3 regions of the Thalassotalea insulae genome follow, and region 1 is predicted to be linked to each of the others. Evidence: predicted binding sites of a transcription regulator. Region 1 holds the regulator's gene; each other region holds the start of a gene.
The links. Region 1 encodes MetJ, which represses methionine synthesis genes. Its sites were predicted from a motif close to TAGACGTCTAGACGTCTA; they were not measured.

Region 1 (4,298 bases):
TCCGCCTGATATTGTTCGGGTGTCGATGTTAGCCAATGAGTCAATTGCTGAATATCTGATTTAAGGTAATCAATCATACGCTCAGCAGTCGCTGCAGATAACAAACTTTTAATCAGCTCAACCTGAGCTTGATATAACTGTGCGATTGCTGATGTCAGGGTATCCTGACGCTCCAGCGCTAACTGATAAGTAGCAAACAAAGCATCTGTGGTATCACCATTAGCGGATACCACCACTAAATCATTTAATTGGCAGTGCTGACGAATAATATCAACGACCCGCTCAATACATTGTGCTGTTGCCAAACTACTGCCACCAAATTTGTGCACATGTACCGCTTGCTTAGCTAATTGATTGCGCTCCGCAGTTAACTGCTCTACTACATTGACCTGATTCATGATTTCTCGAATTCTTTACTAAATATGCTGGTTAACAGCTAACTTTGTTGACTGGCGACTAATCCCTGTTCAAGGTCTACTAAGATATCATCAATATCTTCGATACCAACAGAAATACGCACTAGCGACTGAGTGATCCCTGCTTCAATCTGAGCAGACAATTCCATTCCAGCATGGGTCATAGTCGATGGGTGACTAATTAAGCTTTCAACACCACCTAGCGATTGAGCTAAGGTAAACAAGGATAGATGATCAAATAACTTCTTAACTGCGTCGATCCCACCTTTAACTTCAAAACTCATCATAGAACCAAAATCAGCTTGTTGTTTTTTCGCAACTTCATGGTTTGGATGATCAACAAAACCTGGGTAATAAACAGCGTCAATAGCCGGATGAGCCCGTAAAAACTGCGCAACAGCCTCTGCATTTTGCTGATGTTGTTTCATCCTTACCGGCAAGGTTTTCAGGCCACGTAATGCAAGATAGCTATCAAAGGCGCTACCAGTAATGCCGATACAATTGGCCCACCACGCTAGCTCTTCACCAAGAGCTTGTTCTTTAGTGACTAATACCCCACCAACAACATCACTATGACCATTGATAAATTTAGTGGTGGAATGAAAAACAATATCAGCGCCTAATAATAGCGGTTGTTGTAATATCGGCGATAAAAAGGTGTTATCAACAGCAACCAAAGCGCCTGCCTCTTGGCTTGCTTTTGTCACAGCAGCAATATCTACAATGCGTAATAACGGATTACTTGGCGTCTCTATTAACACCAATTTAGGCTGATGGGCTAATGCGTCCGCTAATGCCTGAGGATCATTTTGATCGACGACAATTAACTTAAATTGACCACGTTTTGCTAAATGAGTAAACAATCGATAGCTGCCACCATAGCAGTCATGTGGAATAACGACAGTATCTTCGGTGCTTAGTAGTTGGCATAACAAATGAACCGCGGACATACCCGTACTTGTAACAATACCAACAGCACCTTGTTCTAGCTCTGCAACTGCACTGGCAAAAGTTGCACGGGTTGGGTTTCCGGTGCGCGAATAATCAAATTGACGTTTTTCATTAAACCCCTTGAGCGCATAGGTACTAGAAAGATGAATAGCCGGAATTACCGCACCATAGTGTTCATCAGTATTTATGCCTGCTCTTACTGCGGTAGTCGATAATTTATTCGCTGCCATCATATGCTCCAATTAGGTTAATATCGCATCATGCCAAAACCAAATAGATGTTTGGACGTCCAAAAGTCTAAATGTTTTAAATATAGGGGTCAAGAACTTTAGACATCTAAACTTCTACACATTCATTATTGACTAGCAAGCGTTAACCAGTAAAATCTATACCTGATACCTTGCGTTATCATAGCCTAGCCTGATAATGCGATAAATGAATAAAAATATAAATAGAGGTAATTCATGGCAGAGTGGAATGGTGAATATATAAACCCCTACGCCGAGCATGGTAAAAAAAGTGAACAAGTAAAAAAAATCACCGTTTCAATACCTTTGCGTGTTTTGAAAGTATTAACCGATGAACGGACCCGTCGACAAGTTAATAACCTAAGACATGCAACTAATAGTGAATTACTTTGTGAGGCTTTTCTGCATGCTTTTACTGGTCAGCCTTTACCGGATGATCAAGATTTGGCAAAAGATAATGAGCAAAAATTACCGGCAAGTGTCAGAAAAATATTAGCGGAAAATGGCGTAACTGATTTTAGTCAGTATGAAATCGACGACGAATAATCAATAAAAGGAAAAGGCTTTAGTGCCTTTTCCTTCATTTCCACAGCTATTCCTGCATATAATTTTCTGGCATTTCCAACGCCGCAACACCTGAATCCACGGCAGCCTGAGCAACGGCTCTGGCCACCCGAGCACATAATCTAGAGTCCATAGGTTTTGGAATAATATAGTCCTTACCAAAAGTAAGTGCTTGCTCACAACTGGCATCAACCACTTCCTGAGTCACCGGTTCTTTCGCCAATTCTCTTATCGCATGAACGCAGGCAACTTTCATTTCATCATTAATGGTTCGTGCTCTTACGTCTAATGCGCCACGGAAAATAAATGGAAAACATAAGACATTATTCACTTGGTTTGGATAATCTGAACGACCAGTGGCAATAATAACATCATCTCTGGCTGCCAGCGCGACTTCAGGTTTGATTTCAGGGTCCGGATTCGAACAAGCGAATATTACCGGATTATTAGCCATCATCGTAACATGCTCAGCCGTCAATAAATTCGGTCCGGAAACCCCAACAAAAACATCTGCTCCGTCAATCACTTGCTCTAACGTTCGTTTGTCGGTGTTATTAGCAAATAAGCGTTTGTACTCATTCAGGTCATCACGACGAGTATGAATCACCCCTTTAGTATCTAACATATAAATCTTTTCACGCTGAGCACCACATTTAATTAGCAGCTCCATACAGGCAATAGCGGCTGCTCCAGCGCCCATACAAACGATATTAGCATGTCTTAATTCTTTGCCCTGAATTTCCAGCGCATTGATCATTCCGGCTGCTGTAACAATCGCGGTACCATGTTGATCATCATGAAATACTGGTACCTTACAACGCTCGATTAACGCTTTTTCTATCACGAAACATTCCGGCGCTTTAATATCTTCAAGGTTAATACCACCAAAACTATCAGCGATATTAGCCACAGTATTAATAAACTCATCAGGGGTTTTATGTTTCACTTCAATATCGAATGAATTAATACCAGCAAAGCGCTTAAATAATAATGCTTTTCCTTCCATCACCGGCTTAGACGCCATCCCACCTAGATTGCCCAAGCCCAAAATAGCGGTGCCATTGGTTATCACAGCGACGGTATTACCTTTACCGGTATATTTATAAACATCATCAGGGTTTTCCGCAATCGCTCGCACTGGTTCGGCAACTCCAGGGCTATAGGCAAGAGATAAATCCTGACTGGTTTCAGCAGGAGTGGTCAGTTCGACACTAATTTTCCCGGGTAACGGAAACTGGTGATAATCAAGCGCTTGTTGTTTAAAGTCTGTCATTAGTCTGTCCTAGGGGCGTTATACCAATTTGGTTATATATTTAATGATGCTTATTTCTTTTTATTATTATTTTAGATAATAGCCTAACTATTATCGTTAATTCAAGCAGCTTGATCGGCTAAACCCTGCATTTTTACTAGCATTAGCGCCAATGCCATTGCATAGCATTGCAAATAGATGTCGATAATATTCATTATCATTAACACTGATTTTTGCAGAAGATAAACGAAGTTATGAAAAATAAAGAAAAAAAGAGGCTAACATGCCGCTATCTTTCACACGATAGCAGCTGATAAAAAGCGAAAACCATGCTATTTTGCATAAATAATCAGCAAAGTATTCAATATAAATTACAAAAAATAAATATAAAAAAACCGCCAACAGGCGGTTTTTCAATAACATTGAATGATTAACTACTCGTCAAACGGATTCACTAAAATAATAGTTTCGTTACGATCTGGTCCGGTTGAGATAATATCCACTGGTACACCGGTAACTTGTTCAATACGCTTAATATAAGCTTTGGCATTTTCTGGTAGGGCATCAACAGATGTCACACCAACAGTCGAATCACTCCAACCAGGTAGTGTTTCATAAACAGGAGTGATCTCATCATAGCCTTCTGCAGCCGTCGGCGGCACAGTGATCACTTCACCTGATTTAGTTTGATAGCCAGTACAGATTTTTAACTCTTTCAGGCCATCTAAAACATCAAGTTTCGTTAAACAAAAACCAGTGATACTGTTAATCTGAACAGCTCTGTGCATGGCAACGGCATCAAACCAACCACAACGTCTTTCGCGTCCAGTTGTTGCACCAAATTCATGACCGACAGTGCCTAAGTGT
Region 2 (4,298 bases), 1.7 Mb from region 1:
CTTGATAATATTTTGGGGTTACCGTAGTCTTTTCTGGTTTCACTCGATATCTGTTTAGTAATATCTGTCACAGAATAGGGAGCAATCGGGAGCACCTCAGATATCAATCGATAGCCTCTTTTAGGCACTGTTTGGATATAACGCGGGTTCTTTGCACCGTCACCTAGTACTTTACGTAGATTAGCAATCATTTTGTTGATGGCATTATCGGTAACAAGTGAGCCAGGCCACAATGCATCTAGGATATCTTGCCGAGAAATAATGCTATTGGGTTGCTCAACAAAAAGGGATAGCAATTCAAAAAGTTTAGGCTCTATCGCTACTTCCTGATCTTGGCGTAATAATCTTGTTTGTTTAGTGTCGAGGACGAACTCGCCAAATTGCTTCATAAAAGTTTGTTGTTATATTGAAAAATGCTTAACGAGCTTATCACACTGATAATTAAATATAAAAATGGCTAACGCCTGTTTAAGTTAGTTTTCTGATATTCACCTTTTCTTCATCTTTTTTCCCAACAATTTCATTACTTTTTCTAAGCTCTTAGCCACATTACTTACTTTCAAACAGTAATTAAAAAATAATGGAATTTTTATGATTAAACAGATAGTAATTTTTATCTTTGCGTTTTTGTTTGGCTTCAAAGATGTAAGTGTCAATGTTCGTGGTATTTCAATAACTGACGGAACCGCTTCTAATTTACTAGACGCCTCTTAGTTTTTATTTTACTTCATCCTCACAAAGTTTGCTGATCTGAGGTCTGACATATTTGTGTGCATTAGTGAAATTATATAACAAGAAAGAATTATTTGAATGACAATAAACGGAGTGTATTTGATGACAAAATGGTTGAAAAAAATAGGATTGGGAATTGGATTTTTATTCTCTTTTTTACTGCTGCTGGGATTTAGCTACGAACAACTTTCAAGAAGTTCAGCAGAGCGAGTGCATCAACAACCTGGGGAATTGATTGATGTTGGTGGCCATAAGCTACATATAGTGAAAAAAGGGAGTGGTGGGCCAACGGTAATTTTTGAGTCAGGACTAGGCTATAGTGGTCACCTTCCTTGGTTTAAGGTTCAAGAAGAAGTGGCTAAATTTGCTACTACTATATCCTATGATCGAGCTGGGCTTTTGTGGAGTGAGCGAGGTGAAAACCCTAAAACAGCATCGGCAATTGCTGCAGAGCTTAACGAGCTATTAACCAATTTAGGGCTGGAAAAACCCTATATCTTAGTTGGTCATTCATTGGCTGGTGTTATCCTTCGCCCATACGCACTAAATCATATCGAGGATGTTGGCGGTATGATTCTGGTTGACGGTTCACATCCAGATATGGAAGAACATATGTCAGCAAGGCTGAAGAAAGAGTTAATGTCGTCGCCACCGCCACCACAGCTTATAAAAGCAGCCGTTCATCTTGGATTAGCGCGATTTATGTTAGCCGATAACTTACAACCAAACACCAAAAAAGGCGATAACATTAATCAGGTAGTGACAACAATGCTTCATAAAAGCCTCACGGGATATGTTGACGAGATGACAAACGCAGAGCAAATGATGGCGGAAGTGAGCGATATGCGTGTCTTAGGTGATTTTCCACTAACGGTTATTACCGCGATATCTCCTGCACGCGTAGACAACACTGGTTTTGATGATGATCTAAAAAAAGAATTGTTAGACTTATGGCTAAGGTTACAAAAAGACTTACTGACCTTATCTAGCAACAGTACTCATGTATTAGCGCCTGATAGTGGTCACTTCATTCAGCTGGAACAGCCGGAGCTTGTTGTTGAAGCGATCCGTGAAATGGTGTCGAAGAAGTCTGGAGTAATAGGGACTAATAGGTCTGGTACTCAATTAAAAACCGAGCTTAATTAATAATCAATGACGAGAAAATAAATAAGACGCCTATCTTTAATAGAGGTTAGTCCCAATTAGGAGTCTTATTTTCTAGCTCTGCAGAAGTGCTTATAAGATCAGTGAAAAAATATGCATTAGTGATTGTGGTGGCGCGGGTCTATGCAGGATTTTTTAAAATAGAGCCGTATTTGAGTACTTGAAGCTCGAAATAAGGTTGTTGGAGTTTTAGGAGCTGCAATACATTACAACGCCTGTCAAAGTGGGCACATATGTGATTGTTAGCTTTGATTGAGTTCCATCAATTGCATCTGACATCCTCAAAGAACTTTACCAATCAATTTCTCTCCGTCCATTACCGAGACAATTTGCCAGTTTGAAATGATAGTGTTCATGAGCGAATCTCCGAGAATATTTTAAGCTCATGATAGGAAATATCGAATTAAAAACATAATGAAAGCGTGGATCTAATCCTGACTTTTTGCACTTTTACCGTAAATAATGTTAGCTTTTGATAATACTTTTCTTCATTAAAGCGATTAGCAATCAGTAGATTACCAGATAAGATTGAAAAATATTACCTACTAGTTTTCGTGTTTTACAAAATGTTCAGTTCAAAATTGGCTTGTAGCTTTTACACTGTGTCATTCTCGCGCTTAACGGTATTCTCGTTTTAAATGACGTTTTACACAAATGTGACGCCTATATATGACAGATTAATTTATTATAGACGTCTATACGTTTAGATGTTGACATATCTAGAAATCCAAGGCACATTAGTCGCTATAATGATTTACGTCTATGGTTATTCATAGGGTATAGCGCAACGACGACTAGGTAGTTAATATGCCAATAAAAATTCCAGATCAATTGCCTGCACTTCAAGTACTTGATAAAGAAAATATTTTTGTGATGTCTGAACACAGAGCAGCTAATCAAGATATTCGTCCGATGGAAGTGGCAATTTTAAATTTAATGCCGAATAAAATAGAAACTGAAGTGCAAATCTGTCGTATGTTGTCTAATACTCCATTACAGATAAATATTGAATTTGTTTGTATTCATAGCAATGAATCAAAAAATACTCCGAAAGAGCATTTAGACAATTTTTATTGTTTATTCGATGATATCAAACATAAGCAATATGACGGTTTAATTATTACCGGTGCACCATTAGCTCGTATGGCTTATGAAAAGGTAAGTTTCTGGGATAAAATATGCGAAGTATTTGACTGGGCTGAGCAGAACGTCACGTCTACTATGTTTTCATGTTGGGCAGCCCATGCCGCGTTATATTATCATTATGGTTTGAATCGTCATTTGCGTCAGCAAAAATTATCCGGGGTTTATTCGCATCAACCTGTAGATGCAAAAGAAGAGCTTACCAGGGGATTTGAAAACGTATTTTATGTTCCTCATTCTCGCTATGGCTTTATTGATAAGGCGGATTATCAGTCGATTGAACATCTGAAAATTATAGCCGAATCAGAGCAAGCTGGCGTATACCTTGCCGCCAGTAAAAATAAGCAGCAAGTGTATTTAACCGGTCACCCGGAATATGATGCCACAACCTTAGATGATGAGTATCACAGAGACTTAAAACAAGGGAGCGACGCGCAGTTACCGGAAAATTATTATCTTGATAATGATCCTGCGAATCCGCCATATAGCACATGGAGGGCTCACGGTAGTCTATTATTTACCAATTGGCTCAATTATTACGTTTATCAGATCACGCCTTATCAACTGGATGCTGATCATATTAAAGCGTTACATCCGGCAGTAGAGAAATAGTTTAGTAACTGGCTATCAGTTGCATTTAAAAGAGAAGTAGTATGAAAAAGTCAGCGCCCTATATTTTGCTCGAACAGCAGTTACAACAGCGGATTTTAATCCTAGATGGTGCTATGGGTACTATGATCCAGGCCTATAAATTTGAAGAGCAGGATTACCGCGGTCAGCGTTTTGCTGATTGGCATCTCGATGTCAAAGGTAATAATGATATGCTGGTGTTGACTCAGCCTGAAGTTATTAAAGCCATTCACGCCGAGTATCTGGCTGCAGGTGCCGATATTATTGAAACCAATACTTTCAATGCTACGACTATTGCAATGGCTGACTATGATATGGAACAACATAGTCGTGAAATTAATTTAGCGGCGGCTCAGCTTGCTCGTCAGGTGGCGGACGAATTTAGTGCCAAGCAGCCGGATAAACCACGTTTTGTTGCCGGAGTACTTGGGCCAACTAATCGAACCTGCTCTATTTCACCGGATGTCAATGATCCGGCATACCGCAATGTTACTTTTGATCAGCTTAAAGATGCCTATATTGAGTCAAGCAAAGCCTTAATAGAAGGTGGTTGTGATATTATATTAATTGAAACCATCTTTGATACATTAAATGCAAAAGCCGCTATTTTTGCTGTGCAAACGGTATTT
Region 3 (4,298 bases), 1.6 Mb from region 1:
ACAACAATCATTCGTTACTCCTTTTATTGCCCTTAATATTTTTCGGTTTGAAAAAAATTGCCTAAGCTTTAACAATCAGAAAGAAGCTTCACATGATTGATTGGCGAATATTGGACAAAGCAAAGGATTAGCAATGTCAAAGATCATATTACTTGGTACCCGCAAAGGTACTTTAATTTTTCAACAACAAAACGGTCAGTGGCAACCGAAACCAATAATGCACCAAGGGATCCCCGTTTACTATGCCGCCTATTTATTCAGTGCGTTTTGGAACGTTAATTGATTAATGTTGAGATGACACATCACTTATATCGGTATTTTCCACTTCTGGAAAATACCGCGCTTGAACTGGACGCAGGCTCAATTGCCGATGTTTTACATCAAATCAATCAACTGGCCCCCGGATTTACTCAATACATCCTTGACGATAACGGCGCTTTGCGCCGACACGTCAATATCAGTATCAATAATCAGCTATTAATTGACCGAAAAACCTTGTTAGATAAAGTACCAGACAACGCCAAACTCTATATTTTTCAGTCGCTCACAGGAGGCTGAGAAAATTAAAAACATTTCATCTCTACTCTTGACTGGTTTTGTTTAACACTTGCTGATCAAACGCCTGCTTAAGGTATGCTTCGTCCAGCGTTTTATGCCAAAGGTTAGATTTTTGGTCATTATCTCGCGCGATTTCACCAATGCGCCCCGGGTTATATTTTAATACGCGCTCAGTTTGATACAGGGCAATATCATCGGTGTACGCTTGCTCAGGTGAAATAATTTTCCAACCTTGGCGTCTAAGTTCATCCACCAAATCGCCAATAAACAAGGCGGTTATATCCATTTCATGGAGCAGTAACACATGTTTAGGTGAGCGGCCAAGGTAAGTGTTCGCCATTTGATCATAATATTGAATACTGGCCATCAAAGTTTTTACATAAAATTGGCGCATCCGCTCCATATCCAAAGGCTGGCCGCTTTTAATCGATTGCTGAAACAGTGTTTCAATGTACCAATCATAATTGTTCAAAGTGATATAGCCATTGCGATAACCGCGATCTTTTAATAGTGCGCGCATGCCGTTTCTTTTTTCTAAGGTATTGCCTTCTCTCAGATAAGGAAAGCGATATAACGGACTAAAGTTGCTAAACGGGCGTAACTGACGATCGGCACGTAAAAAATTATCACTATACTGCTCTAGCGTTAAACGATTAAAATCGGGATGGGTATCACTATGATTAGCGATAATATGACCTGCAGTATTATATGCATTAACTCGTGCCACCCCTTCCGCATCTAACCTGCTGGTGACAACAAAAAACGCCACTTGCTCCACCTGATGAGCTTTTAGGTTAGCAATCAGTTTAGCCGCTCGAGTTTTACCATCAAAATAACCCTTTGCGGCGCGCGGTGCATCATCAAAGGTCAGCGCTATTTCTTTACTGAAACCATCGAAAGATATGAACAGCGCAAACAATATCATTAGCGCTTTTAAGCTACTATTAATCGTCATTTATTAGTTTCCCTACTGATAAAAAGTACCCAAAAAAATAAGCCAGATAATTTTACAACTCGCTGGCTTATTTTATTAAATTAATATTATCAAATGCTATCAATTATACGACTAACGTTGCGCTAAGCTGTGATTTAATCGCTCAAACCCTTGCGTTAAATCTTCTATTAAATCATCCGCATCTTCTAATCCTATATGTAAACGGATCAGCGGATGCTGATATGGCCAACCGGTGGCAGTACGTAATCGACCAACATTAGTATTTGCTAAAATCAAACTTTCAAAACCGCCCCAGGAATAACCCATTTTAAAATGGTGCATACCATCGAGTAAGGCATTAACCGAGGCCTGATCGCCACGATTTAGCACAAAAGAAAATAACCCGTTTGAACCGGAAAAATCCCGCTCAAAATACTCATGTCCCGGACAAGATGAAAATGCCGGATGTAAAATTTTATCCACCTCTTCACGTTGCTCAAGCCAACGGGCAATTTTCAACGCATTCTCCTGATGTTGTTTTAACCGAACCCCCAAAGTGCGAATACCACGCATCGCAAGATACAAGTCGTCCGGCGACGTACATTGCCCCATCAAATAGCTATTTTCTCTTAAGGTTTCCCAGTATTTTTCTGTCGCAGTTGCGGTGCCTAACATCACATCCGAGTGGCCGACAATGTACTTTGTTGCCGCCTGAATCGAGATATCCACGCCATAATCAAACGGCTGAAAATTTACACCTGCGCTCCAGGTATTATCTAACATCACAATACAATCATGTTGATGAGCAGCTTTAGCAATACCTGGCACATCTTGCACCTCCATGGTGATTGAGCCAGGAGACTCTAAAAAGACGATAGCGGTATTTTCTTGGATCAGCTGCTCAATATCTTTACCTATTAACGGATCATAATAAGTGGTTTCAACGCCAATACGGGTCAAAACCTTATCGCAAAAGTCTCTGGTTGGCTCATAAGCTGTATCGACCATTAAAATATGATCACCAGCTTTAACAAAGGCTAAAATCGCATTGGTAATCGCCGCTGTGCCGGATGGATACAGCGCGCAGCCCGCTCCACCTTCAAGCTCTGTCATCGCATCTTGAAAAGCAAAAGACGTAGAAGTGCCGCGACGACCATAAAATAATACCTGCTCACCACGATGGGCAGTGGCATGTTTCATCTCTTTTACCGACTCAAACACTACTGTTGATGCTCGTTCCACCGGTGGATTTACTACGCCTCTCGTCCATTTTTTACTACGTCCGGCATTAACGATTTTGGTATCTTTTCTCATTAAACTAATTCCATTGACTTATTTAGATATCGTGACACTTTAGCATTCTAGCCATCTAAACATCTTTATTCGTTTTAATCAAACCCTAATCAAAAAAAGTGCGAGTGATTGTTATAATTTTATCAGCCTGCACATGCATTATGGTTATTAATATTAAAACATTTGTCTCGAAAACTGTTGTCACATAATTCACATAATTCAGTTTATTGATAAATAGTTGCTAGCGTAATAAAAGCACGCTTCATCAGCTTGGATGTCTATATTGAGCTTCCTCGCAAGACCTTACGCGTATTGCCTGTCTATCTAACAACAGTTCTCTGGCTCCTCATGAAAATGCTGTTGAAGCATTTACGTCAGCACACTTTTTAAAACAATGATTGCTGTTGATCAACAATCGCCGTAAACGACTCATTAATAAAAGGCAAAATGGCATCTGCAACAGTAGCTATCTGTTTATCAATATATAACTGATAATCCAATGGCGCGGTAACATAGCCCTTGGCCTGTGGCCCTGCTGTAGTTAAATAATATTCAATCCAGCCTTTACCCTGAAATTTTAACGGTTTGCCTTGTTGTTGATTAATAGCATCAGCTGCGCGCGCTGCTTTAATATGCGGCGGCACATTTTTCACATACTCACTGAGTCGTTTACGAATCCGTTTACGGTATACGAGTAAATCATCCAATTTACCGTCATAAGTATCTTGCACCACTTGCATAACATACTCTTTGACTGGTTCCTGGTTAAAGACTTTTAAATACAGACTACGTTGAAAGGTTTTTGCTAATTCGGTCCAGTCAGTTCTAACACTTTCCAGTCCTTTAAATATAATTTGAGTATCACCATTTTCCCGCACTAAACCTGCGTAACGCTTTTTGGTACCAACATCTAGCCCGCGAATTGTCGGCATAAAAAACTGACTAAAATGAGTTTCAAATTCAATTTCTAGCTCACTTTTAATATGAAATTCCGCCTCTAATTTTTGTTGCCACTGGCTATTGATAAATTCAGCCAATGATGCTCCAAGCGCTCGGCTTTGCTCGGCGCTTTTATCATTACCGACATGAACAAATATCGAATCAGTATCACCATAAATCACCCGATAACCTTTCGCTTCAATCCAGACTTGCGTCTGCTTTAATAATTGATGGCCACGTTTAGTAATAGAGCCAGACAAACGAGGATCGAAAAATCGGCAGCCGGTCGAGCCCAAGACACCGTAAAAGGAATTCATAATAATCTTAATTGCCTGCGATAACGCCGCATTGTTTTCTTGCTTTGCTTTATCCCGCTCTTGCCACAGATCTTTAATGATCTGAGGTAAAAAATGCTTATCACGTGAAAAATACGCACCATCAAAACCTTCAATAGCATCTTCTGGTGCTTTTAACCCCTCGATCATTCCCATAGGGTCAATATTAAATGAGCGAATAATACTGGGATATAGGCTCTTAAAATCCAACACCAGTACATTTTGATAAAGCCCAGGAA

Region 2: QQK06_RS15165 (homoserine O-succinyltransferase) is a predicted target of MetJ. The motif match lies at 2,585-2,602, and genes of this name have one in related genera.
Region 3: QQK06_RS00365 (cystathionine beta-lyase) is a predicted target of MetJ. The motif match lies at 2,855-2,872, and genes of this name have one in related genera.

Annotation. Positions count from the first base shown of each region.
Region 1 is NZ_BSST01000001.1:1,630,982-1,635,279, forward strand. It holds gene metL (bifunctional aspartate kinase/homoserine dehydrogenase II) at 1-398, opposite strand, end outside; gene metB (cystathionine gamma-synthase) at 437-1,597, opposite strand; gene metJ (met regulon transcriptional regulator MetJ) at 1,832-2,161, shown strand; gene QQK06_RS07475 (malic enzyme-like NAD(P)-binding protein) at 2,208-3,452, opposite strand; gene QQK06_RS07480 (adenylosuccinate synthase) at 3,866-4,298, opposite strand, start outside.
Region 2 is NZ_BSST01000001.1:3,348,321-3,352,618, forward strand. It holds gene QQK06_RS15155 (winged helix-turn-helix domain-containing protein) at 1-389, opposite strand, end outside; gene QQK06_RS15160 (alpha/beta fold hydrolase) at 835-1,878, shown strand; gene QQK06_RS15165 (homoserine O-succinyltransferase) at 2,704-3,651, shown strand; gene metH (methionine synthase) at 3,693-4,298, shown strand, end outside.
Region 3 is NZ_BSST01000001.1:54,528-58,825, forward strand. It holds gene QQK06_RS00350 (hypothetical protein) at 134-283, shown strand; gene QQK06_RS00355 (ubiquitin family protein) at 280-558, shown strand; gene QQK06_RS00360 (polysaccharide deacetylase family protein) at 581-1,513, opposite strand; gene QQK06_RS00365 (cystathionine beta-lyase) at 1,625-2,806, opposite strand; gene QQK06_RS00370 (DNA polymerase II) at 3,172-4,298, opposite strand, start outside.